DNA from 2 places in the Lysinibacillus sp. FSL P2-0066 genome. Region 1 is predicted to be linked to the other one. Evidence: predicted binding sites of a transcription regulator. Region 1 holds the regulator's gene; the other holds the start of a gene.
The links. The regulator CtsR, encoded in region 1, represses protease genes until heat stress. The targets are predictions, from matches to a motif close to ATGGTCAATAAAGGTCAAACA.
Positions count from the first base shown of each region.

Region 2: a site for CtsR is predicted at 1,408-1,428, ahead of clpP (ATP-dependent Clp endopeptidase proteolytic subunit ClpP). Genes of this name have one in related genera too.

Region 1 is NZ_CP150202.1:4,442,644-4,459,290, reverse strand. It holds gene adh (aldehyde dehydrogenase) at 1-168, shown strand, start outside; gene MKZ14_RS22230 (DUF779 domain-containing protein) at 190-549, shown strand; gene MKZ14_RS22225 (hypothetical protein) at 675-800, opposite strand; gene MKZ14_RS22220 (DUF4003 domain-containing protein) at 961-1,929, shown strand; gene MKZ14_RS22215 (aldehyde dehydrogenase family protein) at 1,973-3,400, shown strand; gene MKZ14_RS22210 (acyl-CoA thioesterase) at 3,470-3,949, shown strand; gene MKZ14_RS22205 (globin-coupled sensor protein) at 3,983-5,293, opposite strand; gene MKZ14_RS22200 (hypothetical protein) at 5,578-5,787, shown strand; gene corA (magnesium/cobalt transporter CorA) at 5,835-6,797, opposite strand; gene MKZ14_RS22190 (class I SAM-dependent methyltransferase) at 6,831-7,511, opposite strand; gene MKZ14_RS22185 (DUF4870 domain-containing protein) at 7,636-7,941, shown strand; gene MKZ14_RS22180 (CtsR family transcriptional regulator) at 8,208-8,678, shown strand; gene MKZ14_RS22175 (UvrB/UvrC motif-containing protein) at 8,692-9,234, shown strand; gene MKZ14_RS22170 (protein arginine kinase) at 9,231-10,340, shown strand; gene MKZ14_RS22165 (ATP-dependent Clp protease ATP-binding subunit) at 10,330-12,774, shown strand; gene radA (DNA repair protein RadA) at 12,866-14,242, shown strand; gene MKZ14_RS22155 (PIN/TRAM domain-containing protein) at 14,527-15,612, shown strand; gene ispD (2-C-methyl-D-erythritol 4-phosphate cytidylyltransferase) at 15,624-16,319, shown strand; gene epsC (serine O-acetyltransferase EpsC) at 16,623-16,647, shown strand, end outside.
Region 2 is NZ_CP150202.1:3,658,455-3,675,101, reverse strand. It holds gene whiA (DNA-binding protein WhiA) at 1-306, shown strand, start outside; gene MKZ14_RS18245 (HPr family phosphocarrier protein) at 419-676, shown strand; gene clpP (ATP-dependent Clp endopeptidase proteolytic subunit ClpP) at 731-1,321, opposite strand; tRNA gene MKZ14_RS18235 (tRNA-Arg) at 1,631-1,705, shown strand; gene MKZ14_RS18230 (basic amino acid ABC transporter substrate-binding protein) at 2,204-2,998, shown strand; gene MKZ14_RS18225 (amino acid ABC transporter permease) at 3,089-3,799, shown strand; gene MKZ14_RS18220 (amino acid ABC transporter ATP-binding protein) at 3,796-4,518, shown strand; gene MKZ14_RS18215 (spore coat protein) at 4,607-5,221, opposite strand; gene MKZ14_RS18210 (LemA family protein) at 5,355-5,936, shown strand; gene MKZ14_RS18205 (TPM domain-containing protein) at 5,936-6,685, shown strand; gene MKZ14_RS18200 (S9 family peptidase) at 6,834-9,107, shown strand; gene MKZ14_RS18195 (PLP-dependent aminotransferase family protein) at 9,162-10,532, opposite strand; gene MKZ14_RS18190 (DMT family transporter) at 10,655-11,572, shown strand; gene MKZ14_RS18185 (glutaredoxin family protein) at 11,625-11,858, shown strand; gene MKZ14_RS18180 (hypothetical protein) at 12,120-12,242, shown strand; gene MKZ14_RS18175 (sugar-binding domain-containing protein) at 12,419-13,471, shown strand; gene gap (type I glyceraldehyde-3-phosphate dehydrogenase) at 13,598-14,614, shown strand; gene MKZ14_RS18165 (phosphoglycerate kinase) at 15,159-16,343, shown strand; gene tpiA (triose-phosphate isomerase) at 16,363-16,647, shown strand, end outside.

The DNA.
Region 1 (16,647 bases):
GGTCGTGTTTGGACAAACTGTTACCACGCATATCCTGCACATGCTGCATTCGGTGGCTACAAAATGTCGGGTGTTGGTCGTGAAAATCATAAAATGATGTTAGCGCATTACCAACAAACGAAGAACTTATTAGTTAGCTATAGCGAAAACAAACTTGGTTTCTTCTAATTCGTAGGGAGGTGCATGAGCGTGGTTGAACGTGTATTAGCTACGGAAGAAGCGCTAGCACTAATCGATCTATTAAAAGAGAAACATGGGCCCGTTATGTTTCATCAATCAGGCGGATGCTGTGATGGCTCCTCACCGATGTGTTATCCAGAAGGGGATTTGTTAATAGGAGATCAGGATGTGTGCCTTGGTGAAGTGGGTGATGCTCCTTTCTATATGCACAAAAATCAATATGATTACTGGAAACATACACAAATTATATTGGATGTGGTGGATGGCAGAGGCGGCATGTTTTCACTCGAGGGCGTAGAAGGCAAACGTTTTCTAACAAGGTCAAGAGCCTTCACATCTGAAGAACTGCAAGAGCTAGGGTTAATTTAACAAGTGATTTGTACAGCGGCAAAGTTTTTCTGCCGCTGTTTTTTATCTGGAAACAGAAAAGTTATTGTATGGAAAGTAAGGCTTTAGTGATGAATATTTATTTTGAGTGTTCAAGTGTTTCGATATTAATTTTTATGGAAAAGAGTATGTAAAGCGATATTATTGGATGAATTTCTTAGGTAAAGGAATAGATTTAATCGATCCTTTAAAGTCATGGTAAATAATAGTTTCTTTGTGGTTTTTGCTAACATCGGCCATACCTCCTTTGTAGGTTGTTAATATTTTCTATTAAATCAAATAAAGTAAGTAACATACATTAAATTATGTTTACTTTTTATGTTAATTGTTACAAAGAGGGTGAATCTTTCTCACATTATGTTACGTAAAACGGGTAAAGGAGTGGGATTTAATATGGATTATGTGATGATTGAAAATGAATTTGCAAATATAGTAGAGGATGTTTCTAAGGCTGCAGGCTGGACGGTGGACCGTAAAATTGTATTAGCTATTGCTAGTACATTTGTAGCGTCAGGAAAAACTTTTGATGCAACGAAGTATAAAAATGTTTTACAAGAGATGAAGAAGCAATCTACATGGATGTCTCCTTTACGAACAACAGTTGGATATAGTATTGCTGCCAACCTCATGGAGCAAGATGATGCTGAAAATGCAGTAAAGAATTTACTTACAAATGTGAGCATCTTGAAGGAGGTTAAATTTAGAAGTGGTAATTTTAGCTATATCGGGGCGCAGTTTTTGACGGAGGATGAACAGGATAAAAAGGCGCATGCACAGGCGGCTAGGGCCTTATTCGATGCTATACGTAAACATCACCCATTTTTAACCTCATATGAGGACATTCCTTATGCCATATTATTAAGTAGTCCATCTGATGATGTTGAAATGCGTGCAGCTACCATGAATCGATACTATAAAGAGCTACGAACATATAATTTTAATGCTGGTAATGAGCTCCAATGGCTTTCGCAGGTATTAACATTTTTTTCACCCCAATTTGATGGTCAGCTAGTATCAGATGTTGTGACCCTTCGTGATGTGCTCAAAAAGCAGAGCGTTAAAGTCAAGGCTATGCATTATCCTTTACTTGGCTTTTTAGCAATACTTAATCTGAATAAAACACAACTTCAAGGATTGATTGATTTATACCATGAATTAAAAGACATGAAGTTATTAAAATGGCATCGTGAATTTGTGCTCTTTATGGCTGTACAAATCGCTATTTATGATATGGCAAAGGTGCAAAAGTCTTTGTCCATGACCATTATGTCTTCTATTGAGCTATTAATTCAAGCGCAGCAAGCAGCAATGATTGCAGCGGTTAGTGCAGCTACCATTGCGTCTAGTTCAAGTTCTTCGTGATAGAATAAAGAAGAACATGATTATTTGGAGGTGCATTTGAAGGATGAAGGAAACAAAACTGTGGATTAATGGCCAGTGGCATGATGCAGAGGAAAGCTATGAGCTAGCTTCTCCATATAACGGTGAGGTTATTGCTCATGTAGCTAAAGCATCTATTCAAGATGTAGAGAAAGCTATCGAAGGTGCACAGCAGGCATTCCAATCGTTTAAAAAGACAACAGCCTACGAACGTGCCGAAATATTATATAAAGTTGTTGATAAGATGCGCCAACGAAAAGAAGAACTTGCAGAGATTTTAGCCTTAGAGGCTGGAAAACCTATAGTTGCAGGTTTAGCTGAAATTGACCGTACAATCGCCACCTATCAATTTGCAGCAGAGGGAGCTAAACAGTCAAAAGGTGAGACTGTGCCAATGGATGCAGCCCCTGGAGCAGGGGATCGAATAGGCTGGACAAAAAGAGAACCTTTAGGTGTGGTATCAGCCATTACGCCATTTAATTTTCCATTCAATTTAGTGGCTCACAAGTTAGGTCCAGCATTTGCAGTAGGCAATACAGTTGTATTAAAGCCAGCAACACAAACGCCACTAAGTGCTATCGTTATGGCTGAAATTTTCCGTGAGGCAGGATTACCAGATGGGGCATTGCAAATTGTGACAGGCAGTGGAGGCGAGCTTAGTGATACACTTGTCACACATCCATACGTCAAAAAAGTAACGTTTACAGGTAGTGGTAAAGTTGGTTTGAAAATTAAAGAAAAAATAGGTTTACGTAAAGTTACTTTAGAGCTAGGTTCTAATGCAGCGGTAATTGTCGAACCCTCTACGCCAATAAATAAAATTATCAATCGTTGTGTAAGCGGGGCTTTTAACTTTGCTGGACAAGTATGCATTTCATTACAACGTATTTATGTGCATTCTTCCATTATTGATGAATTTACTAAAGCCTTTGTTGCAGAAACAGAAAAGCTTATAGTAGGAGATCCATTAGATAAAACTACGGATGTCAGTGCCATGATTAATCCAAACGAAGTGGAACGCATCAAGGAATGGATTGAGGAGGCACAGGAACAGGGGGCTAAAATTGCAACTGGAGGCGTATTTACTGAACGTACTTTAACACCAACAGTTATGACGAATGTGACAGCTGATATGAAAATTGTCTGTCAGGAAACATTCGCACCAATCGTCTCAATTGTTTCATATGAAACATTAGACGACGCAATTCGACTTGTAAACGAGTCGGACCTTGGTCTAAATGCAGGTATTTACACGAATATACTGTCAGATGCTTTATATGCAGCAGATGAATTACAGGCTGGTGCTGTCATTATTAATGACATTCCGACATTCCGAGTAGATAACATGCCATATGGTGGAGTAAAGATGAGTGGTTACGGACGTGAAGGAATTAAGTGGGCTCTAGAGGAAATGACTGACATGAAATTTATTTCGATGAAAAAATCGTTCTAAATTTGCATCAGCTCTTTTTCTGCGATACGATGACGAAAGAACAACATGAGAAGGGAAGTTGCAAGAATTATGCCAAACAACGCTGTACCAATGAGCCAATCACGTACGGTTCAATCGCGTCTCGTATTACCCCCAGACACAAATAATCACAATTCTATTTTCGGTGGAAGAGTGTTAGCTTATATTGATGAAATCGCTGCTATTACAGCAATGAAACATGCAAAAGGCCTTGTAGTGACAGCTTCTATTGACTCGGTTGATTTTTTATCCGCTGCACATGTAGGAGATATTCTTGAAATCGAGAGTATTGTTTCGTCTACAGGACGTTCTTCGATGGAGGTTTATGTTCGCGTTGTTTCGCGCAATATTGAGACTGGCGAGGAAAAATTAACGACAGAATCATTTGTCACGATGGTTGCAGTAAATGAGGAAGGGAAACCAGTACCAGTTCCTGCGATTTACCCTGAAACAGATGAAGAAAAGCGTTTATTTGAAACTGGGCCAGCAAGACGAGAGCACCGTAAACAAAAACGTGCATTGCCGCATTAAGGAAAAAGGGAACTCTAAACGAGTTCCCTTTTTTTACATATTTAACTCATTAACAACATTAATGAGCGAGTCGGAAGACGAAGATACTAGCGTAGCGCCCTGCGATAATTCAGTAATTAAATTGGAAATGGCTGAAATATCTCTTGATGTATTTACATATTGCTGTTGAATACCAGAAACTGCATCAGCAATATCATTAAATGACTTGGATAAACTTTCTTGTGTATTGACGCTATGCTGAATTTTTTGATCAACATTGATAACTGAATTAGCCATAGTCGTAATATTACTTTCCGTTTCCTTAATAAGATGAGAAACATTTTGGACGGCGTTTTTTGTTTCCTCAGCGAGTTTACGAACTTCCTCAGCAACCACCGCAAAACCTTTCCCATGTTCTCCTGCTCGTGCTGCCTCAATAGAAGCATTTAATGCTAATAAATTGGTTTGATCTGCAATGCCTGTAACTAGCCCAACGATTTCAGAAATTTTTTGAGAAGAGGTACGTAGTTGGTTCATCGTTACCTCAAGACCGTTGACACTTTGCAAAATAACTTGGATTAAATCATTTTGTTCTTTCAACTGCTGTTGACCACGTCTTGATTTTTCTTGTGTATCTGCTACGAAGCTCAATCCTTGCTTAGTCGCTACAGCAATATCATCTGTTTGTGAGGAGATCACTAATAATGATGCGGCTGTTTCTTCACTAATGGCATTAAGCTCCTCAGCAGTACTTTGGATCGTCGTGACAAGGGAATTTTTTGTTGCATCTGCTGCTGAGCGAATACGCTCTTCCTCTTTTTCATAGGCCTCAATCACCAGCTGTTGCTCAAAATTAATGATTTTACAAAAAGCGTTTATAGCACGAATAGCATCTGTTTTAGAAATATCCACTTCGTTCACAAAGTTTGCAAAAGTAGTAGTGAGTGATTGGAATGAGGCAATATACCACTTTGACTGCAAGCCAATTCGAACGTGAGCCTCAGCAATGGCTTTTCGTTCAGCAATGTAGGCATCATTAATATGACTTTCAAAAATGTCGCTTAAATGTTTATGTAACGTGATTTTCAAACGATCAATATGTGATGTTCTATTAATAATATCAAGTAAATCTTGGCTCAAACTAATGGCTGCATAAAATTTCTCCACCATTTCAGGAATTAAGTCTTTAGCTAAGGGCTGTAGTTGCTTAATAATAGCTAAATCCTCAAGTGTTAAATTTAAAAGTTGTAATTGTTTTTGAAGATTGGGGTGGTTCAATACATCTAGTTGTACACTGCTCTTAAAATTTTCTGGTGTTAATGTAATTGAGTAGCTAGAACTACTATTTTTTGAAAACCAACTCATTATTATTTGCTCCATTCTTAATATCCATTGTAAATTGTAAGTAAATAAGCACTTTTGAAATTTGTTAGGTTTGTAAATTTAATAAATAAATGGGCTTAAATCTATTTTACTATTATTTGCTGAATATTTGGTTAAAAAATTGGTTATTTCTTTATTTTTTTACTTTATTGTTAGTCCAAATGGTGAAGCGATGTAAATTTGAATTTAAAATAGGAAACCTGTAAAATACGAACTGTTTAGCAATATAAAAATCGTACGAAAAAAAGAATGGGAGGAGGGATAGTATGGAGAAAAAACGCTTTAAATTTGTTATTCCTGTCATGGTGATTGTTGCAATTGGTTCTGTTTATATGCTACGAAACTATTATGCTGAGGTACCAGATGTTGAGCAATTATTAATTACAATATGTGCAGCTTTAGGATCAGGGGTATTAGCCTATTTTTTATTTCCACAGCAGGGCGATAATAAAATTGATGATAGAGGACCGTATTAATAAATTAAAAAAACTGCTCGTTTCACAACAAAACGAGCAGTCTTTTTTTATGGTTTAAATAGTTTAAACCATCCCTTATGTTTAAAGATGGCCAGCATAAAGATAACGATAATTATCATAATTCCAAGTACAATAAAATAGCTATATTGTCCATGAAGCTCCGGCATATTATCGAAATTCATTCCATATACACCAGCAATGAAGGTAAGTGGGATAAAGATTGTTGAGACAATTGTTAGAGTCATCATAATGCCATTCATGCGACTCGAACTCATAGCCATATAACTATCTCGCATATCCGCGGTAAGCTCTCGATTGGATTCAACCATCTCTGTTAGCTTAAGTAGATGGTCGTAGATATCTCCAAAATAAGCTCTTTCTGATTTCTTTAATGAGAAACGGTAAGAATTAAGAACGCGATATAAAAGATCACGCATTGGTAAAATAGTACGTCTTAAATCAAGTAAGTCACTACGGAACTCGAAGACAATTTTCATGGCATTTACATTGCTTTGGTATGTAAGTTCACCTTCTAAAGCATTTAGATGATCTTCAATTTTGTAAACGAGTGGAAAATAACTATCAACGATTTTATCAATGGTTTGATACGTTAAGTATACAGTACCGCGCTCCCAATTCTTCGGTTGGTTTTCCAGCATCTTCTGCACCTTATCTATTTCAGGGACAGGATTTTTATGGAAGGTTACGATAAATTTATTGGAGGCAAATATATTAACCTCCTCCGCAGCTAACGTCTCTTCATTCACTCGATGAATGACAAAGAAATGAAAATCATCATAAAAGTCTAGCTTTGGACGCTGTAATCTCATTAAGCAATCTTCAATAGCAAGAGGGTGAAAATGAAAAAATGTATCCAACAATGATTCTTCCTCGGCTGTAGGACAATTAAAATCAACCCAATACCATTCAAATTCTTGCTGATGGATCTCCTCTAATGGAAAATCTTTTAACAGATGTTGTTGTTTTGTAATGCCAATGGTGCTTATCACGGTTTTCACCTCAAATTATTTACTACAAAATAGTTAGTCCTCTTTAAAGCATACCCATCCACCGAACAAAGTAGTGGCAAAAAATCTAGAAGGTTTAGTAAAGCCTGCCCTTTGTAAAAGTGTTACAATTTCCTCTTCACTCATAAAAGAAAGAGAACGAATGGATTTTTCCATCTCTGCTAATTCAGACAAAGAAAGTCTAGTATGCTGTTGCCAATAGGAACGCCATAAATCAAATTGTAGTTCTGTTTCTAAAGAGCCTAGCTGACCATATTTTGAAACAAGGACAAATGGTGCTCCAGGTTTTAAATGTTTTGCTATTTCTTTTATTGTGTCTAGCTTTTCTTTATATTCCTGAATAAAATGCAAGACGAGAACACAGCTTGCTGCATCATACTGTGAGAAGGGCAGCGAAGCATCTAGTATTGTAGCCTGATGGAATGACATATTATTTGGTAGAGCGAGTAAACGCTCTTTAGCTATGCTAAGCATGGATGCAGATGGATCAATGCCAGTGAATGACCAATGTGGCCTTCCTTCTGCCAGCTGTATAATTTCATTGCCGCTCCCTGCTCCCACGATTAACATGTTAGCATTTTCTGGTAGTCTAGAGTGATAAAAAGTTTGTATTAAACGTAGCATGGCATCATAACTAGGCAATGTACGGCGAATACCCTTTTCATATTCATTTGCTAATGTGTTGTTAAATTCCAACTCTCCTCACAGCCTTTCAAAAAAATTTTAAAAAATCCTTTTAAATGTGAAACTATTGTGGGTATAGTTCCGTAAATAGTAGTACATAAAACATAGATAAAGTTCAAAGAAAGGGTTGATATATATGGAGACTAAATGGTCTAAAGTAATCATACACGCAAGTGCATTTTTTGCGCCATGGTTAGTGCCCATTATTTTCTTTTTAATTAGTTCTGATGAGGAAGTAAAGGCAATTTCTATTCAAGCATTGCTATTCCAAATTGTCATGGGTGTTTTAATTGCTATCTCTGTTGTTTTAAGCTTTGTCCTTATTGGCTTACCATTTTTAATCATTTTCGGCATTATGCTATTTGTGGTACCGATTATTGGTATCGTAAAAGCATTGTCGGATGAACCTTGGCGCTATCCAATTGTTGGTCGCTGGGTATAATTTTCATAGACGCAAGTATATGCTAGTTGCATATGCTTGCGTTTTTTCTATGACTAACTAGGGTACATTAAATGTATGAGGAAATTATTAACCGTACACAAATAATTAAAAAAGTGCTCTTTTTGTTGCCTTAAAGGGCATTTTCAAGACTTTCCACTTTTCTATGGGCGAAATCATTGCAATTTTTTTCAGGCGTTTTGTATAATATACTCAAAGAAAGTCAAAGATAGTCAAAGTCAGTGAAGCAAGCGAGGTGTATTCCTAAAATGCGTAATATATCAGACATCATAGAGGGTTACTTAAAGCAAGTACTTGAATTAGGTGGAGAAGGGCATATTGAAATTAAACGTAGTGAAATCGCTGATAAATTTCAATGTGTACCATCACAAATAAATTATGTCATTAATACAAGATTTACTGCCGAGCGGGGTTACCTTGTTGAGAGCAAACGTGGTGGTGGTGGATACATTCGAATTTTACGTGTCCGCGCGAATTCACAGATTGATTTAATCGACGATGTTCTCCGGCAAATTGAAGGTGGAGCATCTCAAACGATGGCGGAAGATTTGGTTTATCGACTCATTGATGAGCAGGTAATTTCCAAGCGAGAAGCGAAATTAATGTTAGCAGCAATTGATCGCTCCACGATCGACTTGCATCTCCCATTAAGAGATGTCATTCGATCAAAAATATTGCGAGCAATGCTGACAACAATTAAATATGAACAACAAAAATAGTGAGGTGATGGAAATGATATGCGAACATTGTAAACAACGTAATGCGACAGTTACAGTAACACAAGTTCAAAGTGGGCAAAAAGTAGAGCATCATTATTGTGACGTCTGCGCCTCACAATTCCATCCATTTCATGCAGAGTTTAAACAAGAGCCAGTATCTATTCAACAGTTATTGTCTAACTGGTTTGGCTCTCCTACATGGCAAAAGGTGGGGGAAAAACAACAGGTACAACCACAACAGCAAACATGCCCACAATGTGGATTTTCGTATAAGCAATTTTTAAAAGAAGGAAAATTCGGGTGCCCAAGCTGTTATGACACATTTGGTGATCATTTGCCAAAGCTATTTAATCGCATTCAGGCAGGTCCACAACACATTGGTAAAATGCCTGGTGCTCGCAGTAATGTGTATGTTATTAAAAAGCAAATAGAAGATATCCGCAAGCGTATGAAATCCGCCGTAGATGAAGAACAGTTTGAAGAAGCGGCGAAGCTACGGGATGAAGTCAAAGAGCTAGAGAAGCATCTACAATTTGAAGGTGGTGATGTGTCATGATGATTGAATCATTTTTAGAGCGTGCGACACCAACTTGGATGCATATCAAAGATGATTACTCAGATATCGTCATTAGTACACGGATACGCCTCGCACGAAATTTAGATGGGTACCGTTTTCCTTTAGCGTTTTCAGAGAATGAGGCCCTGCAGGTAGAACAGGCTGTTACACATGCTGTAAGTGATAGCCCAATGCTTCAAAATGATTATGCTTATTTTGCTATAAAGGATTTATCGCCTTTACAGCGTCAAATTCTTGTAGAAAAGCATTTGATTAGCCCACAACTGGCTAAAAAAGAGCAAGTGGGCTCTATACTACTTTCTGAAGATGAATCCGTGAGCATTATGGTGAATGAAGAGGATCATTTACGCATTCAATGTATGACAGCAAGTTTTCAACTTCAAAGTGCCTATGAACAAGCAAATAAGATTGATCGTATCCTAGAGAAAGTATTACCGTATGCTTTTCGAGATACTTTTGGTTATTTAACAAGTTGTCCAACGAATATTGGTACGGGTCTACGAGCGTCCGTCATGATGCATTTACCCGCTCTTACATTAACAGGGCAAATGAATCAGATTATAAACGCCATGACACGCTTAGGAATGACTGTAAGAGGTATATATGGTGAAGGAAGCGAAAATTTAGGGAATGTTTATCAAGTGTCTAACCAAATTACACTTGGAAAGACAGAGGAAGATATTTTAGCAGACATACAAAGTGTCGCTGAAAAGATTATTCAAAAAGAACGACATGCAAGAGGTAAATTAATGGAAAAGGCAGAGCTTGCGCTAGAAGATCGAGTATATCGGGCTTTAGGCACCCTTACACATGCGAGAATTTTAACAAGTGAGGAAGCCGCGACTTGCCTATCTAATGTTCGTTTAGGAGTAGATTTACAATTGATTGATGGTATACAAGCAACGACCTTAAATGAATGTGTTGTTAGTATGCAACCAGGTTTTTTACAGCACTATGCAGGTGAGGCATTACCACCTGCTGAGCGGGATCGTGTTCGAGCGGAGATGCTTCGTGAGACATTATCTCAAGAACATGCGAATAAGCCTATAAATGGGGAAAAAGGAGAGGATTTATATGATGTTTAATCGTTTTACACAACGCGCGCAAAAAGTATTACAGCTTGCTCAGGAAGAGGCTATTCGTTGGAAGCACGAATCTATCGGTACAGAGCATATTCTATTAGGGCTTATACGTGAAGGCGGCGGTATTGCTGCGAAAGCGTTAGAAGCCATTGATATTAGTCCTCAAATGATTGAAGCTGGCATTGAAGAATTAGTTGGTAAGGGCAAAGAAGATGTCGGTCCAATCGTTCATTATACGCCAAGAGCTAAGAAAGTAATTGAATTATCTGTTGATGAGTCACGTAAATTAGGTCACTCCTATATTGGCACAGAGCATTTATTACTGGCGCTTATACGTGAGGGTGAGGGCGTGGCAGCTCGCGTTTTAAACAATGCGGGAGTTGGTTTAAATAAGGCTCGCCAGCAAGTATTATTGCTATTAGGTAATAATGATAATGCCCAATCTGGCCAACAAGCAGCTCAAGCTGCCAATACACCAACATTAGATAGTCTAGCACGTGATTTAACACAAATTGCACGTGAAGGTACATTAGACCCTGTTATTGGCCGAAGCAAGGAAATTACACGAGTTATTGAAGTTTTATCGCGTCGTACGAAAAATAACCCTGTATTGATTGGTGAGCCAGGTGTTGGTAAAACAGCGATTGCTGAAGGATTGGCACAGCAAATTATTAATAACGAAGTGCCAGAAATCCTTCGTGACAAACGTGTAATGACACTAGATATGGGGACAGTTGTTGCAGGTACAAAATATCGTGGAGAATTTGAAGATCGTTTGAAAAAAGTGATGGATGAAATTCGCCAAGCAGGCAACATCATTTTATTTATTGACGAATTGCATACATTAATCGGTGCGGGTGGTGCTGAAGGTGCGATTGATGCATCAAATATCTTAAAACCATCTTTAGCACGTGGTGAGCTGCAATGTATTGGTGCCACAACACTTGATGAGTACCGTAAGTACATTGAAAAGGATGCAGCTTTAGAGCGCCGTTTCCAACCAATCCAAGTGGATGAGCCGACAGTGGAAGAGGCTATTCTAATTATTCAAGGCTTACGTGATCGTTATGAAGCGCATCACCGTGTAAAAATTACAGATGAAGCGATTGAAGCAGCCGCAAAAATGAGTGATAGATATATTTCTGACCGCTTCTTACCAGATAAAGCGATTGACTTAATCGATGAAGCAGGTTCTAAAGTACGCTTACGCTCATTCGCAGTGCCACCAAACTTAAAGGCGCTCGAGGATAAGCTTGAAAATGTTCGTTCTGAAAAAAATGCAGCCGTATCAGGTCAAGAATTTGAAAAGGCAGCAGCGCTAAGAGATACGGAGCAAAAGCTGAAGGATGAAATTGAAGCCACTCGAAAAAATTGGAAAGAAGAGCAAGGTAAAGCCGAATCTAAGGTGACTGTGGATGATGTAGCAGCAGTTGTATCAATGTGGACAGGAATCCCAGTTGCTAAAATTGCTTCCGAAGAATCTTCGAAGTTACTGCAGCTTGAAGAAGAATTACACAAACGTGTAGTAGGGCAAGGTGAAGCGGTAGAAGCGATTTCTCGTGCAATACGTCGTGCAAGAGCAGGCTTAAAAGATCCAAAACGACCAATTGGTTCATTTATCTTCTTAGGACCTACAGGTGTTGGTAAAACAGAGCTTGCAAGAGCACTGGCTGAAGTAATGTTTGGCGATGAGGATGCGATGATTCGTGTTGATATGTCCGAGTATATGGAGAAACATTCGACTTCTCGTTTAGTAGGTTCACCTCCAGGCTATGTAGGCTTCGATGATGGTGGCCAACTGACAGAGAAAGTTCGCCGTAAGCCATATTCAGTCGTTTTATTAGATGAAATTGAAAAGGCACATCCTGATGTATTCAATATTCTATTGCAAGTGCTTGAAGATGGTCGTTTAACAGACTCTAAGGGACGTGTAGTAGACTTCCGCAATACAGTGGTCATTATGACTTCAAACGTTGGTGCGGATGCATTAAAATACCAAAAGAGCCTTGGTTTCAATGTAGGTGGTGCAGAGTCTAAGCATAAAGACATGAAGGGTACGATGTTAGAAGAATTGAAAAAAGCATTCCGTCCGGAATTCTTAAACCGTATCGATGAAATGATTGTCTTCCACGCATTAGAAAAAGAGCACTTAAAAGAAATCATTGCGATGATGGGCAATGCTTTAACAAAACGCTTGAAAGAGCAAGACATTTCGTTAGAGCTGACTGATGCGGCACTTGAAAAAATTGCTGAAGAAGGCTATGACCCTCAATATGGTGCTCGTCCACTACGTCGTGCATTACAAAAACAAGTAGAGGATCGATTATCGGAAGAATTACTAAAAGGTAATGTAGAAAAGGGTAATCAGGTTGTCATTGATTATGTAAACGATGAGTTTGTTGTAAAGAAAAAAGAGGGAGTATCCATCTCTAAATAATTTCAAGGAAAGACAGTAAGGCTTTAAGTGCCAAGCTGTCTTTTTTTCTGTACAATTAAGGATAAGAACAAATATTCGAGGTGAAAGCATTTTGGCAAAGAAAAAAACGAAATTTGTATGTTCAGGCTGTGGCTATGAATCTGCTAAATGGATGGGAAGATGTCCAGGGTGTGGTGAATGGAATAAAATGGTCGAAGAAGTGGAGATGGTTGCTAAAGGTCCACGTGGAGCATTTCAACATTCTGCTACAGTTACCCAAAAGGCAATCCCGATTATCCAGGTGGAAGCAACTGAGGAATCGCGTGTAGCAACAGAAATGGGCGAGCTCAATCGTGTATTAGGCGGCGGCATTGTACCTGGTTCTCTAGTATTAATTGGGGGCGATCCCGGAATAGGGAAATCAACATTACTATTACAGGTTTCCGCATTACTCTCAAATAAAGGGCATCGCGTACTTTATATTTCTGGAGAGGAATCCATTCGTCAAACGAAATTACGAGCAGAGCGTTTAGGAGTGATTTCTCAAGAGCTTTACATATATTCCGAAACAAACCTAGAGTTTTTAAATCAAACCATTGATGAAGTCCAACCTAAATTTGTCATTGTGGATTCTATACAAACGGTCTTTCATCCAGAAGTAACAAGCGCCCCAGGTAGTGTATCACAGGTTCGTGAATGTACAGCTGAGCTTATGCGAATCGCTAAAACTAAAGGTATTGCTATTTTTCTAGTAGGGCATGTAACAAAAGAGGGGCAAATAGCTGGGCCACGTATTTTAGAACACATGGTTGATACTGTACTGTATTTTGAAGGGGAAAGACATCATAATCATCGTATTTTACGAAGCCAAAAAAATCGCTTTGGTTCTACAAATGAAATTGCCATATTTGAAATGCTTCAGGGTGGGTTAAAGGAAGTTCTAAACCCTTCTGAGTTATTTTTACAGGAGCGTTCACAAGGTGCGGCGGGGTCAACTATTGTTGCATCAATGGAAGGGACAAGGCCTATCCTTGTTGAAATTCAATCCTTAGTTACACCTACAAGCTTTAACTATCCTAAACGTATGGCCACAGGTGTCGATCAAAACCGAGTACAATTGCTAATGGCTGTACTAGAAAAGCGTATGGGTCTCATGCTACAAGCTCAGGATGCATATATTAAAGTTGCTGGTGGTGTCAAGCTGGATGAGCCAGCTATAGATTTAGCAGTGTTGACAAGCATTGTATCTAGTTTTAAGGATCAGGCAGTGCGTGCAACGGATTGCTTTATTGGTGAGGTAGGACTGACAGGTGAGGTCCGTCGGGTGTCACGTATAGAACAGCGAGTCATTGAAGCGGCGAAGCTTGGATTCAAAAGAGCTTTCATTCCAGCTTCGAATATCGGTGGTTGGGAATTTCCACAGGGAATTGAAATTGTTGGTGTAGAAACGATAAAGGATGCTTTAAATGCATGCTTTAGAGAGCTATAGAGGAGATTGTGCATGTTGGATATTATGCTGACATGCATTTTCCTTCATTTTTAATGCTAATATCGGAAACTCAAATAAAGGAATCATCGTCCTAAATAATAGCTGATGTAGGAATAAAGGATTGTCATCTATTAGATGCAAAAATAGAAATTTGTAAAATTATGTCTAACTAACTTATCCTTGTTTCACAACATCAAAAATAATGAGAATTTGATTGAGCTCATGAAAGATTTTCTGCCGTAAACTATGTATAATCTTAACTAACAATTAGGAGGTGACAGCTTGTGAAAAAATTTGTTCAAATTGCGTTTTTACTGATTGGAGGAGCATTGGGCCTTGTTTTCTTACCGCCATTATACGAATTGCTTCATTTATCATCTAATCCTTGGCTAGATAATCCTTATGTATCAGTAGCTCTAGGCGCACTTTTACTGTTTACACTATCTTTTGCATTTTCCGATTACTTTGTAAGGCTCATTAGCTGGATGGAAGAAGTTCTGTTTAAGGTTCCTATCGGAGATTTATTATTTGGTACGTTTGGTTTAATAATTGGGTTGATTGTCGCTTACTTTTTAGGCTTTGCCATTGATAGTGTAAAATTCCCTGTTATTACGGAAGTACTCCCTATTATCCTGTCATTTGTATTAGGGTATTTAGGTTTCCGTCTAGGTTTTAGAAAAAGAGATGAGCTCATACAGCTTTTTACATTACGAAGTGGCAATACGAAGAAAAAAGCTAGTGAAGGTGCTGAAGTTCAAGAGGTTCGAGGAAGCTACAAACTGCTAGATACAAGTGTGATTATCGATGGTCGTATTGCTGATATTTCTGAAACAGGCTTCATTGAGGGTATCTTAGTTGTACCTCAATTTGTGCTCACAGAGCTTCAGCATATAGCTGATTCTTCCGACACCTTAAAGCGCACAAGAGGTCGGCGTGGTTTAGATATATTAAAAAAACTACAAGATGAACGTAAGACAAAAGTTGAAATTACAGACGAGGATTTTGAAGATGTACAAGAGGTAGATTTAAAGCTTGTACGTCTTGCAAAAAAAATGGGTAACGACACACAAATTGTTACGAATGATTTTAACCTGAATAAAGTCTGTGAACTCCATCATGTAAAAGTATTAAATATTAATGATTTAGCGAATGCAGTGAAGCCTGTGGTCATACCAGGTGAGGACATGCAGGTTGTGGTTATAAAAGATGGTAAAGAGCATAACCAAGGAGTTGCCTATTTAGATGATGGTACGATGATTGTGGTTGAAGGTGGTCGTAGTTATATTGGACAGGCAATTACAGTTACAGTTACTAGTGTGCTGCAAACGTCAGCAGGTCGTATGATCTTTGCTAAGCCGAAGGACGATTAGGATGTGGGAAAATGCAATATGAAGTGGTTCTACCTGCTGCTGGAAGTGGGAAGCGTATGGGTGCAGGGCAAAATAAATTATTTTTAAAGCTTTTGGAGAAGCCTATTCTGGTACACACGCTAGAAGTGTTTCAACAAGATCCCTCTTGCACAGGTATTTGGCTGGCCGTTAAACCAGAAGAACGTGCATATATTCAAAAAATGCTAGAGGATTATCAGATTACCAAAGTGAAGGGCTTACCTGATGGAGGTGCTGAGCGACAGCATTCGGTTCATTCGTGCATGAAAGAGATGCAACAGGTAGATATTGTGCTTGTTCATGACGCAGCACGCCCGTTTATTACGCATGATATTATTGCAAAGCTTGTACAGAACGCCCATAATCACGGTGCAGCAATTGCAGGGGTTCGTGCGAAAGATACGATGAAAAAAGTATCAATGAATGGCATTATAGAGGAAACGGTTGATCGAGAAAGCCTTTGGATGGTGCAAACTCCACAAGCATTCCGTTTTGAATTAATTATGGAAGCAGAGGACGTAGCTGAAAAAGTAGGTTTTCTTGGGACAGATGAGGCGATGCTAATGGAGCGTCTCGGACATCAGGTACACATCGTAGAAAGTAGTTATGAAAATGTAAAAATGACAACACAAGAAGACTTAGTATTTGGTGAGGCAATCTTGCGTAAGCGTGGATCATTCAATCATTAAGAAATATAGGCTATTCATTCGTAGTTTGTTGAGGATGGATAGTCTTTTTTATTTGTTTTGGTTGGGTAAAAGTCCATGGTGCAGGAATACCTCTTGGTTGCGAATTATGTCCATTATATATGTATGATAATGACATCCTTATAGCCGAATGAGAAACGAAGGCTAGGAAAAGGATAAAAAGTTAGAATAAGCTCACATAAAGTGGTTTTATCCGTGTATGATCGTTTTACGTGTAAAATGAAATAGTGGATATATGATTAATAAGGTAATAGAATAGATGAAAAGATGTGAGGGGTGTTTATTGTGTCATTAAATGATTGGTTAAATC
Region 2 (16,647 bases), 780 kb from region 1:
GATATGCGTAATAGTGTCAACCGTATTGTGAACTGTGAAACTGCCAATTTAAATAAAACCATTGGTGCAGCATTACGGCAGGTAGAGAATATTCGATTTATTGAAAATTCAATTGGTCTTGATCAACTACCAGAGAAGCTTCGTGAAATAGCTCGTCTCCGTGTTGAATACCAAGATGTGACATTGAAAGAGCTTGGTGAAATGGTATCTAGTGGAACGGTTAGTAAATCTGGTGTTAACCATCGATTGAGAAAAATTGATGAGATTGCGGATGCATTAAGGCGTGGTGAAAAAATAGGTGGTTAAGTTATCATACTTTTCAGGTATGAATGTCATGCTAATCGCTTATTGTTCTTTTGCCTGTAAGTAAGGTAAGATAAAACTAATAGATGAACGGTAGTGAAGGGGAGTTTTGAGAATGATTGAGAGAAGAGTCCAGGTTAAATTAAAATTAGGACTACAAGCTAGACAAGCAGCACTATTTGTGCAGGAAGCAAATCGTTTTAGTGCTGATATCTTTCTAGAAAAAGACGAGAAAAAAGTAAATGCCAAATCCATTATGGGTGTCATGAGCTTAGCAGTTGCTAAAGGTACTGAAGTGACTTTAAGCAGTGAAGGTAACGATGCTGAGCAAGCGGTTACAGCGTTGGCAACAATTATTGAAAACGAAGATTAACATTCAATAAATACAAAAGGCATCACAGAGCAATTCTGTGATGCCTTCTCTTTTTTATTTATTATCGCTACGATGCATAATGTGGTCAATTAAGCCATATTCTTTTGCACGTTCAGCAGTCATGAAGTTATCACGATCTGTGTCTCTTGCAATGACTTCAAGTGGTTGACCAGTGCGTTCAGATAAAATGCCATTTAATTTTTCACGTAAGAATAAAATACGTTTAGCAGCAATTTCAATTTCTGTCGCTTGCCCTTGCGCACCACCTAGTGGTTGGTGAATCATAACTTCAGCATTTGGTAAGGCAAAACGTTTACCAGGTTCTCCAGCTGCAAGTAGGAAAGCACCCATTGATGCAGCCATACCAATACAAATTGTTTGTACCTGTGGTTTAATAATTTGCATTGTGTCATAGATTGCCATACCAGCCGTAATGGATCCGCCAGGTGAATTAATGTAAAGAGAGATATCTTTATCTGGATCTTCTGCTTGTAGGAAAAGAAGCTGAGCGACAATGGAGTTGGCAACATTGTCATCAATGGCACTTCCTAAAAGGATAATACGGTCTTTAAGTAGACGTGAATAAATGTCATATGCACGCTCACCACGACTAGTTTGTTCAATAACTGTAGGAATTAAATTCATGTTAAATCCTCCTTAAAAAGCTAAATTCGAATACCTTTGCTGAAAATTTTCCTTTGTATTTCAGCTGTATCCTTATCATACACATTATAGTCAGGGAAGGTCAAATATTAACCCTGCTAAAGTGAAATTAAAAAAAATAAATTGTTTTTGCAATCTATGGTTGAATTATATAGGATAGGCTTGTATAATGATTAAGGTTATAAGGTTTAAAGTACAGAACACTATTTTGCAGGTATGCTTCAAAAATGAGGGTTATCTACATCATGCTTTTCGTAAGCCTAGAGTGAGTACTTTTTTTTTGTGTCTTTTGCCCTCGTGGTGTAATGGATAACACGTAAGATTCCGGTTCTTGCACTGGGGGTTCGATTCCCTCCGAGGGCGCCATTTTACTGATTAATTGATATACTGTTATAGCTCATCTCCTAATAAGTAGTTTAGCAGCCTGCTTACTGGAGATCGAGAGGAAGAATAGGGAATACTGTCCTAGTTGGCATTATTCCCCTATTTATTCCTTTCAAACCTTCAAAAAAGCAACAACTCCAAATTATTTTTTAGTGAACATACTGTACGTGAGACTAGCAATAGTCGAAAAAAAAAGAATCCTATCTGAGGGGATTCTTTTTTTTTGCCTAAATTTATCGAAATTTGGCATGGTTCTCATTGTATATATATTAGTTTTAGGTTTATTTTCTTGTTATTTATACATGTTTTTTCAAATTATATGAATTTCATATAAATTTATATGAAAAAATATTTAGTTTTATGCGAAAAGTTGTTGTCTAAATACTATAATGTTAATATAATTGACCTAATAGTCTAACATTTCCGAATTGCGAAAAATAATACGTAATTTGGAAAATTATCGAACTAGGGGGAAATATAATGAAAAAAACAGGTTGGATGTTACTGATGATTATTGCGGCATTAACATTAGCGCTTGCAGGATGTGGTACAAAAGATGGGGCATCTTCAGGTAGCTCTTCTTCAGAAGATGGTGGAGATGGCAAAAAGGTCTATAAAGTAGGTACTGAGGCCACTTTTGCACCATTTGAATCTGTTGACGATTCAGGGAAAATTGTAGGGATTGATGTCGATATTCTACAAGCAATTGCAGATGAGATGGACTTTGAGGTTGAGTGGAATAATATTGGATGGGAGCCAGTGTTCCAAACAATTAAAAACGGTGAAACAGATATCGGTGCTTCAGGGATCACAATTACGGAAGAACGTAAAGAATCATTTGATTTTACAGAACCATACTATGAGTCTCAGTTATTAATTGTTGTGAAAGAAGATTCAAAAATTAAATCTCTTGATGAATTAAAAGATAAAAAAGTATCAGTACAAATTAATGCTACTGGTCATATGGCGGCGAAAAAGCTTCAAGGGGAAGCAAGTACAAATATTATGGCTTTTGAAAGTCAGCCAATCGCTATTCAAGAGATGCTAAATGGTAATGTTGATGCAGCTATCGGAGATAACGCAGTCGTTTATGAATATATTAAGGCTCATCCAGATCAAAAACTAAAAGTAATTGAAGATGACGCATTCGAAAAAGAATACTATGGCTTCATGGTTCAAAAAGGCAATAAAGAATTACTAGATAAATTAAACGAAGGTCTTAAAAAGATTAAAGAAAACGGTAAATTAAAAGAAATTACAGGTACTGATTTTTAGTAAGAAATGAATGACATGATGCTACTAACATAGTAACTGTGCTAACGGCTCATTTATTAATCGTAATTTAAAGGGGAATGGGGTTTTCGGATGGACATCTTTGACTTACGCTGGGACATTGTCTGGAACTACCGAGATATGTTTATACGAGGTATTGGCGTAACACTTATTTTGACACTTAGTGGTTATTTTGGCGGTATTCTATTAGGGCTATTTTTAGGCCTTGGAAAATTATCGAGTAAAAAATGGATCTATTGGCCATCTAAACTATATATCGATTTATTCCGTGGAACACCGATGCTTGTACAAATCTTGTTAATTCACTTAGCAGTTATTCCAACAATTTTTGGTCATTCTTTAGGCTATATGGTATCAGGGATTACAGCGCTTATTTTAAACTGTGCTGCTTATAATGCAGAAATTTTCCGTGCAGGGATCCAAAGTATTGCAAAAGGACAAATGGAGGCTGCTCGCTCTCTTGGATTAACGCATAACCAAGCGATGCGTAAGGTCATTTTACCTCAAGCATTTAGACGGATGATTCCACCATTAGGAAATGAATTTATCGCATTATTAAAAGATTCTTCACTCGTAACAGTAATTGCAGCACCAGATATTTTATACGCTAGTAAGGTCGTAGCTGGTGCAAGCTTCCGCTTCTGGGAACCGTATATCGTTGCAGCATTATTATATTTAGTTTTAACATATGGTGTAACGAAAATTGTGGCATTTATCGAGAAACGATTTAGCAATAGCTATGTCCCTCGTAAAGCTAAGGTAGAAGGGCGGGAAGCTAGATGATAAAAATTGAAAACCTACACAAATACTTTGGCAAGCTTGAAGTATTAAAAGGAATCGATTATGAAATTCAAGAAAAACAAGTTGTCTGTGTTATTGGGCCGTCTGGTTCAGGAAAAAGTACATTTCTCCGTTGCATCAATATGTTAGAAGAAGTAACGGATGGTGCTATTTATATTGAAAATGTAAAAATTAACGACCCTAAAACGAATATCAATGAAATTCGCGCTGAAGTAGGTATGGTGTTCCAACAATTTAACTTATTCCCGCATATGACTGTTATTGATAATGTTACAATGGCACCTATGCAAATTCGTAAAATGAGTCGTACAGACGCAGAGGCTCTAGGACATGAACTATTAAAAAAGGTTGGCCTCGATAGCAAGGCATATAATTATCCTGAGCAGCTATCAGGTGGTCAGCAACAGCGTGTGGCAATTGCTCGTGCCTTAGCAATGAAGCCAAAAGCTATTTTATTTGACGAACCAACTTCAGCACTTGACCCTGAAATGGTAAAAGAGGTGCTAGATGTTATGAAAAATCTAGCAGCTGAAGGGATGACAATGGTTGTTGTGACACATGAAATGGGCTTTGCCCGTGAAGTAGGCGATCGAGTGGTCTTCATGGATGGGGGCTATATTGTAGAAGAAGGTTCTCCAGAGGAACTATTCGGCAATCCACAAAGCGACCGTACGAAGGCGTTTTTAGGAAAAGTATTATAAAACTGAAAAAGCGAACGACATGCTTGTTCGCTTTTTTGTACTAAAAAAGTAGTCCATGGTGTGAGTATTCACCATGGACTGTTTTTATTTAATGAAGGGGATTAGATGTTGTGTCGTATGCATTCAGCATCGCTTGCATATCCTGTTGAGAGTACTGAGGCACTTGATAATAGCCGTGTTTATTTTGATAAATGGATAATTCGTAGCCCATTTCGATACAGTTAGGAATACTATCCGCAACAACGCGTCGAACTACAGGGTTTGTTGTCTCCAACGCAGCAGTTGTCATGCATTTTGCTGCTCCTTTTTGAGCGCCAAGTAAAAATCCAGAAATAGCTTCATCATTGATTTCATTTGCGTTTTGCATTGGCTTTTTTGGTTGACCAGGATTTAGGCCATATTTGAAGTCATTTCCTGTTTCCATTTGGTAGCGTCCTGTTGGAACAGATGGATCGTGTCCTGTTTTGAAGGATTCTACGATCGTATTGTACATACCAAGAGTGAAATTATATTGGCGATCCAAAATATTGAGTAATTCAGGATCTTTTACATGGGGACGCAAAATAATCGCTTGGTTCATACCTGCAATAATTTCGCCAATTGTTTCATGCATGTCCATCATTTCATGTCCACCATGATTTAGGCTATGTTGTTGATTGAAATTTGTTTGGTTTGATGATTCATTGTAAAACGATTGTGACAAAAAAAACGCCTCCTCAATAATTTTTTGTTGCAGTATTTAGTATGTCGTGTCAATTCAATTTCATACGGTATAAATGTAAAGGTAAAAATGTAGACTAAAGTTAGAAGGAAATGCAAGTCAAGGAGGCTTAAAATTGAAAAAGTTACTTGGACCAATTGGAATAATTGTCATCATTCTTGTTGTAATCGCCTTATTATTTATACCTAAATATAATAGCCTGGTGACAGCCGAGGAAAATGTTGATTCTAAATGGGCACAAGTTGAAAATCAGCTCCAACGTCGTTATGATTTGATTCCCAATCTAGTGGAATCTGTGAAAGGCTATGCGAGTCATGAGCAAGAGGTGATAGCGAATATTACGCAGGCACGTGCACAAATGGGAAGTGCAAGAACACCAGAGGAGCAAGCTGTTGCCAATGATGCTTTAACTGGCGCTCTTAGTCGTTTACTAGTAGTTGTAGAAAATTATCCAAACTTAAAGGCAGATGCAAACTTCCGCCAGTTAATGGATGAGCTAGCAGGTACCGAAAATCGTCTAGCTGTAGCACGTGAGGATTACAATAATGAGGTGCAACAATTCAATAAACATGTTAAACGTTTCCCGGGGAATTTAATGGCAGGAATGTTTGGCTTCGAACAAAAAGAATACTTTAAAGCCGCAGCAGGAGCTGACAAAGCACCATCTATCGACTTTAGCCAATCGGGTACCCATTAATGAAACGTTGCATTGTACAGATGATCATCGTTTGTTCGGTGCTTCTTTTTTTCTCAAATCTAGCGAAAGCAACGATGCCGTCACCTATGAAAAATACGTATATACATGACTTTGCTAATGTCATTTCAGCGAATGTCAAAGAAGAGATAAATCATTATTCCGAGCAATTGGATCAAGGCACGGGGGCTGAAATCATGGTTGTCACAATTGATAGTCTTCATGGACAAGAGCCGAAAATGTATGCGACAAAATTGATTCGTTCATGGGGCATTGGAGATAAGGAAAAAAATAACGGTGTCTTGATTTTAGCTACCTTTGGTCAAGGGGAAGGAAATAACGACGTTGTAATTGCAGTGGGCCAGGGATTAGAAGGAGCATTACCAGATGGTAAATTAGGACGCATTTTAGATAATGCATTTTATCCCTCAGCAAGTACGGGTAATTTAGATCAAGCTTTTCAAGCGACCTATTCTGAAGTTTTTCGCGCTGTTGCCCAAGAGTATAATTGGACCGGTGATATGCCAGCGCAAACAAACGAAGAGGAAGACATGCCCACTTGGTTAATTATCCTAATCATTATCATTGTCCTTATTTTTTATACGTTCTTTTCGAAAGGTGGCGGAGGTCCTCGTGCTGGAGGCTATGGCGGTTATCCTGGTAGTTTTGGTGGAGGACGTTCGAGTAGAGGCGGCTTTGGTGGATTTGGTGGTGGATCTTCTGCTGGTGGCGGAGCAAGCAGGAAATTTTAATAGAGGTAGTGGCGAACTAATCTGTTTAGTTCGCTTTCATTATGGCTTAAATAATAGCCTCTCAATTATTGACAATAATGCTAGAATTGGTATAATTTAAATATATCGACAATCGATATAACGTAAACTGATATAGGGAGGAATCATTTTGAAAAAAAGATTTTTATCTGCATCGTTAGCAATTATTTTATCAACCTCTGTAGTTATTCCTGCAACAATGCAAGAAGTCCGTGCTGCAAATGAAACTAATAGCACAGTAACAGCACAAGAAGAACGTGTGTCAGCGCAGGAATTTTTGAATTTAGCTGTAACAACTTTAACATTCCAGCACGGATCGGATTCAATGCGTCAACAAATTATTGATAAATGGGTAAAGGCTGGAGAATTCACAGATTTAAGTTTGACAATTAAACGTGATGAAGCGGCTCGTATTTTAGTTAGAGCGTTAAATAAAGAAGAAAAAGAAGCTTCACTTGCTGACTATTTAGAGAAAGCCAATAAGATTGGTCTATTTAATGGCTTATCATTAAATACAGAAGCAATGTCCAAACAAGATGCAGTAAAAATATTAAACAATGCAAAACAAATAAAAAATGGTTCCAATCATGAAGGTGTAAAGGAAATTTCAGTTGAAGACTTTATGAAAAATCCTGGTAATTTCGGTTATGAACTTTCACCAGATGGCAATTACATTACTTACTCCTCTGCTTGGGAGAATAGAGCGAATGTTTTCGTGAAAAAGATGAATGATGATAGTGAGCCTGTTCGTGTTTCGAATTCAAAAGATCGGGATGTCGCAGGATTTTTCTGGAAGGATAATAATTTACTATATTTAAAGGATAAAGGTGGAGATGAGAACTTCCATATTTATTCTACAACATTTAATGGCTCTGAGGAAAAAGATCTAACGCCATATCCAAATGTCACAGTTGGGGTATTAAGTGGCCTACAGGGTGTTAAAGATGAAATACTTATCATGATGAATAAGGAAGATGCAACAGTTTTTGATGTCTACAAGCTGAATGTAAAGACTGGTGAAACAACGCACGTTGCAAAAAATCCAGGTAATATTACGAGCTGGCTAGCGGATCGCAATGGCAATGTGCGAATTGCTGTAGCTTCAGATGGTGTGGAAGGCACGATTCTTTATCGAGATTCTGAAAAGGATGAATTCAAGCCATTTATTGAAATGAAAGCTGGAGATGAAGTAATGCCACTAGCTTTCTCAAAAGACAATCAATACATTTATGCTACATCAAACAAAGGTAGAGACAAAGTTGAAGTTGTGAAATACGACTTAAAAGGTAATGAAGAAGTAATTATGTCGAATGATCAAGTAGATGTTTCTGGTGTCTTATATAGTGCCGAACACGATAAATTGCTATATGGTGCGTATGTAACAGATAAACCACATTACCAATTCTTTGACGAGAACTTTGAAAAGCTTTTCCGTAAAATCCAAAGCAAGCTGAATGTGCATGAAAGTGAGCTTGGTATCAATGATTACAATAAAGAAATGACAAAATTTATTGTGAGCGTTTCAAGTGATACTGTCTATGGAAAATATTATTACTACGATTCTACAACAGATGAATTAACTGAGTTGGCCACTTTAAGCCCTTGGTTAAATCCGAATGAACTTGCAGAAATGCATCCAATTTCATATAAGAGCCGAGATGGTTTAACGATTAATGGCTATTTAACTTTACCGAAAAATAAAGAAGTGAAAGATCTCCCTCTTATTGTCAATCCACATGGTGGACCATGGGCACGTGATATGTGGGGCTTCAATCCAGAAGTACAATTATTAGCTAATCGTGGCTATGCAGTGCTTCAGGTGAATTTCCGTTCGTCAACTGGATATGGTAAAGAGTTCCTTCAGGCTGGTAATAAGCAATGGGGTCTGAAGATTCAAGATGATATTACTGATGGTGTACAATGGGCAATTGACCAGGGCATTGCAGACCCTGATCGCATTGGTATTTATGGAGCATCATTTGGTGGTTATGCAACATTAGCGGGTATTACGTATACACCTGATCTATATGCTGCTGCAGTTGATTATGTAGGGGTATCTAACATATTTACATTATTAAATACCATCCCTCCTTACTGGGAAACTATGCGTAACATGTTTTATGAGCGTGTAGGCCATCCAGAGAAAGACAAAGAATTGTTAACTGCTGTTTCACCTGTTTTCCATGCAGATAAAATCAAAACACCTTTATTTGTCGCTCAAGGAGCAAATGACCCACGTGTGAACAAAGCAGAATCCGATCAAATTGTGGAAGCCTTACGCGCTAGAGGTGTGGAGGTAGAGTACATGCTAAAAGATAATGAAGGACATGGCTTCGCAAATGAAGAAAATAGAATTGAATTCTATAATGCCATGGTAAAATTCTTCGATAGTCATTTAAAATAACTTAAAACAAAAGGCATTGATGTGTAGCTTGCTCACAATCAATGCCTTTTTTAATTACAATAGGTGAATGGAATTTGGATAGCGCATTTTACGTTTAAATGATGAAATGCAAAGTGCTAGCTCCTGAATACCAGTATAAATTAATTGTTCATCTACCTGAGAAATACTTAAACGAATAAGATTATCCTTTTTAAATTCTGGTAGAAACATTCTAGTAACGTCATCCATCAATATATTTTTTTCCTTTAATAAATGAACCACCTGCCTAGCACTTACATTATCAGGAAGAACAATAGAAAGATAAAAGCCTGATACTGGTTTCGTATAGTTAGTAGAGGTGGGAAGTAATGATTCGCAAGCCTCCTGTAAAACGCTCATTTTTCTTATATAAAGCTCTTTAATCTTTTTAATATGGCTATGAAACATACCGCTTTTTAAATAAATGTCTAAGGCACCCTGCGAGAGAACAGAGCTATTGAAATCAGCACTAAATTTATAACGTAGAAAATGATTTGTCATTATAGTGGGAAGAACGACTGTCGCTACTCTTAAACCTGGAAGAAATACTTTTGAAAAGCTTTTAATATAAATAACTCTACCAGAGGGATTAAAAGAAAATAACGGATCCGCTTTTGTGTTAGGATCTAAATCTCCTAAAAAATCATCCTCCACAATATAAACATCATATTTGTCTGCTAATTCCACAATCTTTCTTTTTTCGTCATTTGTATAGCTATGACCAAGAGGATTATGGAATCTCGGGACAGTATAGAAAAACTTAATGTCATTATTGCGAAAAATATAGTCAAGACGATCTAAATCAATGCCCTCCATTGTTAAATCAATCCCAAAAGTTGTAGCTTGTTGTAGATGGACAGATTCTATAAAACCAAAATAGGTAGGTTGTTCTATTAATATATTATTTTTACCATTCGGAAAAGGCATCGCCGCTAGTAAATGTAATGCTTGCTGTGAGCCCGAGACAATAAATAATCGATCAGGTTCAGTAAAGACCTGTAAATCCTGCAGATACTTAGCCAATTGTACACGTAGCGAGTAAAGCCCTTGCTGATCACTATAACTAAATAATTCTTCTTTATATGTGTCAATAGCTTGATTGATGCAATGCTGAAATTCAATATAGGGCATAATGCTTTTGTCTGGACCAGCAGATAAAAAATCAATAACTTGTTGGTGTGTACTCGGTTGCTCTATGTTATTCACAACATAGTAGCCACTTTTAGGTTTGGAAAAAATAAGATGCTCCTTTTCTAACTCATTATAAGCTCTTATCACTGTATTTTTACTGCAGGAAAATTTCTCAGACAGTTGTCGTACGGAAGGTAGTTTACTGCCTGCAATGAGCACACCATTAGCAAGCTGCTCTTTAATGTTCTCTACAACCTCTACATATTTTGCAATCATCGTCCTTCCTCCTTTATCTGTACCAGGACAGTTGGTAGAAAATTCTGTTCATTTTAGAGATAGCACCGATTACTATGGATTATACCAGGGACAGATGGAGAGGAAAATGAAAGGATGAGCACATGCAGGATAAAAGAAAAGAAAAAATAGGTTTGCTGTTAGGATTTGTGGGGGTAATTTGCTTTAGTCTAACGTTACCCGCAACAAGTACAGCTGTACCATACTTTGGAGCGACAATTGTAGGATTGGGGAGAGCTGTCATCGCGGCGTTCATCGTAGCCATCGTTTTACTTGTAAGAAAAGAAAGACTACCGAATGCTAGACAATTTAAAAGCTTGATAATAGTATCCTTTGGGGCAGTATTAGGATTTCCTTTACTTACATCTTGGGCAATGACAAGGTTGCCAGTTACACATGGCGCAATCGAATTAGCACTTTTACCTTTAGCGACTGCGGGCTTTGCTTTATTCAGAGCAGGTGAACGTCCATCATTTAAGTTTTGGTTATCGAGTGTTATTGGGGCTATAGCAGTTATTATTTATGCTAGCTTTTTAGGCTTAGGACAATTACATATGGCAGATCTAGCATTATTAGCAGCAGTTGTAATATTAGGTCTTAGCTATGCAGAAGGAGGACAGTTAGCGAAGGAATTAGGGAGCTGGCAGGTTATTGCTTGGGCTATTTTGCTGGCGGCTCCCTTTTTTATTGTCCCTGTCATTTCCCAATTTTCCTTGGAAATGCTACATGCCCCTCTTACAGCGTGGGTTAGCCTATTATATTTAGCTGTTGTCAGTCAGTTTTTAGCATATGTTGCTTGGTATGGTGGAATGGCTTTAGGAGGTATTGCAAGAGTTAGTCAGATCCAATATTTACAGCCATTTTTAATGATTCTTTTTGCTACGCTATTTTTAAATGAATCCATCTCTTGGTTTACGATCGTCGTGGCAATGATTGTCGTGATTTCCGTCATTGTTGGCAAAAATACAGCCATTACAAAGAAGGATACTAAGAAAGCTCAAATAAACATCATCAAAGAATAGTAGCCATTTCTTCATTGCCACATCGTTTATAATAAAGGAGGAGGTGCTATCTATGAAAATTAAATTTTTTAGTAGGGCGAATTGTCCTTTATGTGTAGAAGGGCTACAGACATTACAGCTTGTTCAGGAAGATGTTCTATTTGATATTGAAATAATTGATATAGAGCAGGATGATCGCATACATGAAAAATATATGCTAATGATTCCGGTAGTTGAAAAAGATGGTGTCGTCATTCAGTATGGTAATTTAGATTATGCCACGTTAATGGAGCGATTAGGCAGTTAATCTACTGAAAGTATAAAGAGTTATTAACGGTATAAATGACTTTATTATTAGCTGTCATTCTCACAATTCACAAATTGTTCAATGAAAGCGGTTTGAATTTGAACAGTTTGTGAAGACCTTCACATTAGACTTTCTTTTCCTAAAAATCGGAGTAGAATAGGTATCAAGTAAGAAGTTGTTATAAAACAGTTTAGCAAATGTATCACAAATTTTAGTGGTTGTTATATTACAAAAATGAATGATGTGAAGGGAGATTTTACAATGTGGGTAATTACAGTATTTGAGAAAAAGGACGTTCGTATTTTTGAATTTACAAATAAAACTGAAGCAACAAAAGCTTTAGAAGGTTTTAAAAAGAACGCGATTTTATCTTTCACTAAATAAGTTCAACAAAGTCTTGTAGCTGTTTTTATAGCTATGAGGCTTTTTTTTTATCCAGAACAAGACAACTACTTGCACTTTAAAACAATGCATATTATAATAAAACCATAAGTGGGACACAAAATAATTTAGTGGGTTAAAAACAAACCCACCACTATTAATTAGGGGAGTAGATAGATATGTTAACTGTTCCAGAGGCACAGCAAAGGCTACTTCCTGAAATGTATCCGCTTCTGCAAGCAAGATATCGAATTTTGCAAGCCGTTCAACTTATGCAACCAATCGGGCGACGTACGCTAGCCGATTCACTGAAAATGACAGAAAGAGAAATACGCAAAGAAACTGATATTTTACGTGAACAAGGGTTATTAGATGCGCAAAAGTCGGGTATGGTATGTACAGATGATGGTGAAATAGTCATTGAAAAATTAAGAGCCATCGTTTATGAATGGGCTGGTTTAACCCAGCTTGCAAAAGTGCTTGAAAGCCACTTGGGCATCCAACGTGTAGTCGTAGTTCCTGGTGATTACAATGAGGATCAGACAATCCTAACCATGCTTGGCAAAGAAGCAGCATTGCAATTTATGTCGACTGCTTTTGATGAGCAAGTTGTAGCTGTCACTGGTGGAAAATCTGTTGCCTCTCTTGCGCAGTTTTTACATCCTTTAGACGGACAAAAGCATATCACCTTTGTAGCTGCACGCGGGGGGATTGGACATGAAATGCAAATGCAGGCCAATACACTTGTTGCAACATTTGCCATGCAAATGGAAACTCAGTACCGTACTTTATTTTTACCAGAGCATTTAAGTGAGCAAGCTTATCAAGCGATGTTAACAGAGCCGATGGTAACAGAAATGATGGCCTTCTATGATCAAGCAGATTGCGTCATTCATGGGATTGGCTCCGCAGAGGAAATGGCTATTCGTCGTAACTCATCTCCTGAGGATTTGCGAATTCTTGAGGACAAAGGCGCTGTAAGTGAGGCTTTCGGTTATTATTTCAATGCCGATGGAGAAATAGTACATCGCATACGCACAATTGGTATCCAGCTTGAGCAGGTACAAAACAGTGAGCAGGTCATTGCAGTTGCAGCAGGCAAAAAGAAGGTCAATGCAATGCTTTCTTATTTTAAAGTAGCACCTAAGCAAACCATATTTGTAACAGATGAAGCAGCGGCCAAAGCAATTGCTGCTAAAATATCTTCTATAGAAAATAAGCATCTTGAATGATGGCAAAGTTGTAAACATGTCACTCGATCTCAGAAAGTGCTAAAGCATTTTTTGAATGAGCATAAAGTAAATTTTGATGTCTCTATTCATAGAGACAGACATCACACATTATTGGAGGAATTAACAATGGCATTAAAATTAGCGATTAATGGATTTGGACGTATTGGACGTTTAGTATTTCGTGAGGCAATGAAGCATGATGAATTTGAAGTAGTAGCCGTAAACGACTTAACAGATGCTGGTCAGCTTGCGCACTTATTGAAATATGATTCAGTACACGGTATCTATGATGCTGAAGTCAATGCAGATGAAGATTCTTTCGTAGTAAATGGTCAACGTGTAAAAGTATATGCTGAAAAAGATCCTGCACAATTACCGTGGGGCGAATTAGGCGTAGATGTAGTGCTTGAATGTACTGGTCGATTCCGTTCAATGGAAGAAGTAGGCAAGCATATTGAAGCAGGGGCGAAAAAAGCGATTCTATCAGCACCAGCAAAAGGAGCAATGCCTACATTTGTTATGGGTGTAAACCATGAGGATTATAACCCAGCAACTGATGATGTGATCTCCAATGCTTCTTGTACAACAAACTGTCTGGCACCAGTAGCTAAAATACTTGATGAGAAATTTGGCATCGAACGCGGTATGATGACAACAATTCACTCTTATACAAATGACCAACGAATTCTAGACTTCCCACACTCTGACCCACGTCGTGCACGTGCTGGAGCGGTGTCTATGATTCCAACAACAACAGGCGCAGCAGTAGCTGTATCAAAAGTATTGCCACAATTAAAAGGTAAGCTAGATGGCTTCTCTATGCGTGTGCCAACACCTAACGTATCATGTGTTGACTTAGTTGTAGAGCTAAAAGCAGATGTATCGAAAGAAACGATTAATGCAGCATTAAAAGAAGCTTCTGAAAATGAGTTAAAAGGCATTTTAGATTACAATGAGCTACCATTAGTTTCAATTGATTATAACGGTAACCATCATTCTTCTACGGTAGACGGCCTTTCAACAATGGTGTTAGAAAACAAAATGGTGAAGGTTTTAGCTTGGTATGATAACGAAATTGGTTACTCTACTCGCTTAATGGACCTAGCTTTATACATTGCTGAACAAGGCTTAAACCATAAATAAGTATCATATTTCGACATTTTGAGTAAAAAGTGTGACATATTACTGCTTTTTATGCACAAAAAGTATAGCCTTTATAATATCGAATAGATATAATATACAAGGGTATTGGGAGTAAGGGATAACCCTTACTCCTTTTTTTCTAGATTCAGCCAGAAAACACCCACCTTTATAGGTGGTGAGATGTATACACAAATGACTCTCTTGGTTCATTGGTGTCCGATCACGACTGAATCAAGATAAAAGCCTCAGCGAATGTCACGGATTTTGAAGAGGAATGTTTCAAAGCAAGTTCTAAAAAAATCTGGACACAATTACGCTGAGACGTAATTGATACATGTTGATTACAAGACATCGCAGTTAACTTTTGCTACTATAAAAACAAGTATTAGGGTTCATTATCAAAAGTTGGAGAATCATACTTACATGAGATAGTGACGCTGAAAAAGTACTAACTGACTTTTCAATTTAGTAAGCATGGTGTAGAGCCAAGATGGGTAAAACACAAGGGTGTAAAACTAAAACAAACTTTGAAGGGAGTTTCTTCATGTTAAATAAGAAAACAATGAAAGATATTGATGTAAAGGGTCAACGCGTTTTTGTGCGTGTAGATTTTAATGTGCCAATGGCAGATGGTGCTATTACCGATGAGACGCGTATTCGTGCAGCGATTCCTACAATTGAGTATTTAGTAGAGCAGGGTGCTAAAGTTATTCTAGCTTCTCACTTAGGACGTCCAAAAGGTGAGGTAAAAGAGGATATGCGTTTAACAGCTGTTGGCATTCGCTTAGCTGAATTAATGGGCAAGCCTGTTACGAAGCTTGATGAATCCATTGGGCAAGCAGTGGAAGAAGCCGTTGCAAACATGCAAGATGGAGATATTCTATTGCTTGAAAATGTACGCTTCCATGCTGGTGAAGAGAAAAATGACCCAACATTAGCACAGCAATTTGCTCAGCTAGCAGATATTTATGTTAATGATGCTTTTGGTGCAGCCCATCGAGCGCATGCTTCTACAGAAGGAATCGCTAAGCATATTCCAGCTGTATCTGGATTCTTAATGCAAAAGGAATTAGATGTACTAGGTAAAGCCTTGTCTAACCCTGAGCATCCGTTTACAGCCATTATTGGTGGTGCCAAAGTAAAAGATAAAATTGGTGTTATTGAAAGCCTATTAGAAAAAGTAGATCACTTAATTATCGGTGGTGGTTTATCCTTTACATTTATTAAGGCACAGGGCCACGATATCGGTAAATCATTGCTAGAGGAAGATAAGATCGAGCTAGCAAAGTCCTTTATTGAGAAGGCAAAAGCAAAAGGTGTGCAATTACATATGCCAGTCGATGCTGTTGTGGCAAATGAATTTTCACAGGATGCTGAAACACAAATCGTTGATGTAGATGCTATTCCAGCTGATTGGATGGGTCTAGATATTGGACCAAAAACGGCTGCAAACTATGCAGAAGTTATCAAAAACTCTAAATTAATCATTTGGAATGGACCAATGGGTGTCTTTGAAATGGACAAATTTGCAAACGGCACAAAAACTGTTGCTGATGCAATGGCAACAACAGCAGGCTACACAGTAATTGGTGGTGGCGATTCGGCAGCGGCAGTTGAAAAATTTGAAGTAGCAGATAAAATGGATCACATTTCTACAGGTGGTGGTGCTTCCTTAGAATTAATGGAAGGCAAAGAGCTTCCAGGGATTGTAGCACTAAACGATAAATAAGCTAATCGGAGGCAAAATGATGCGTAAACCAATTATTGCAGGTAACTGGAAAATGTTTAAAACATTTGAAGAGGCTATTCAGTTTGTAGATGCTGTACAAGAAAAACTTCCTTCCAATGACAAAGTAGATGCTGTTATTTGCGCACCAGCTCTTTACCTACCTACACTTGTGCAAGTTGCTAGTGAGTCAGAGCTGGCGATTGGTGCACAAACTATGCACTATGAAAATGAAGGTGCTTTTACTGGTGAAATTAGTCCAGCACAGCTAGCAAGTGTGGATGTTGACTATGTCATTTTAGGACAC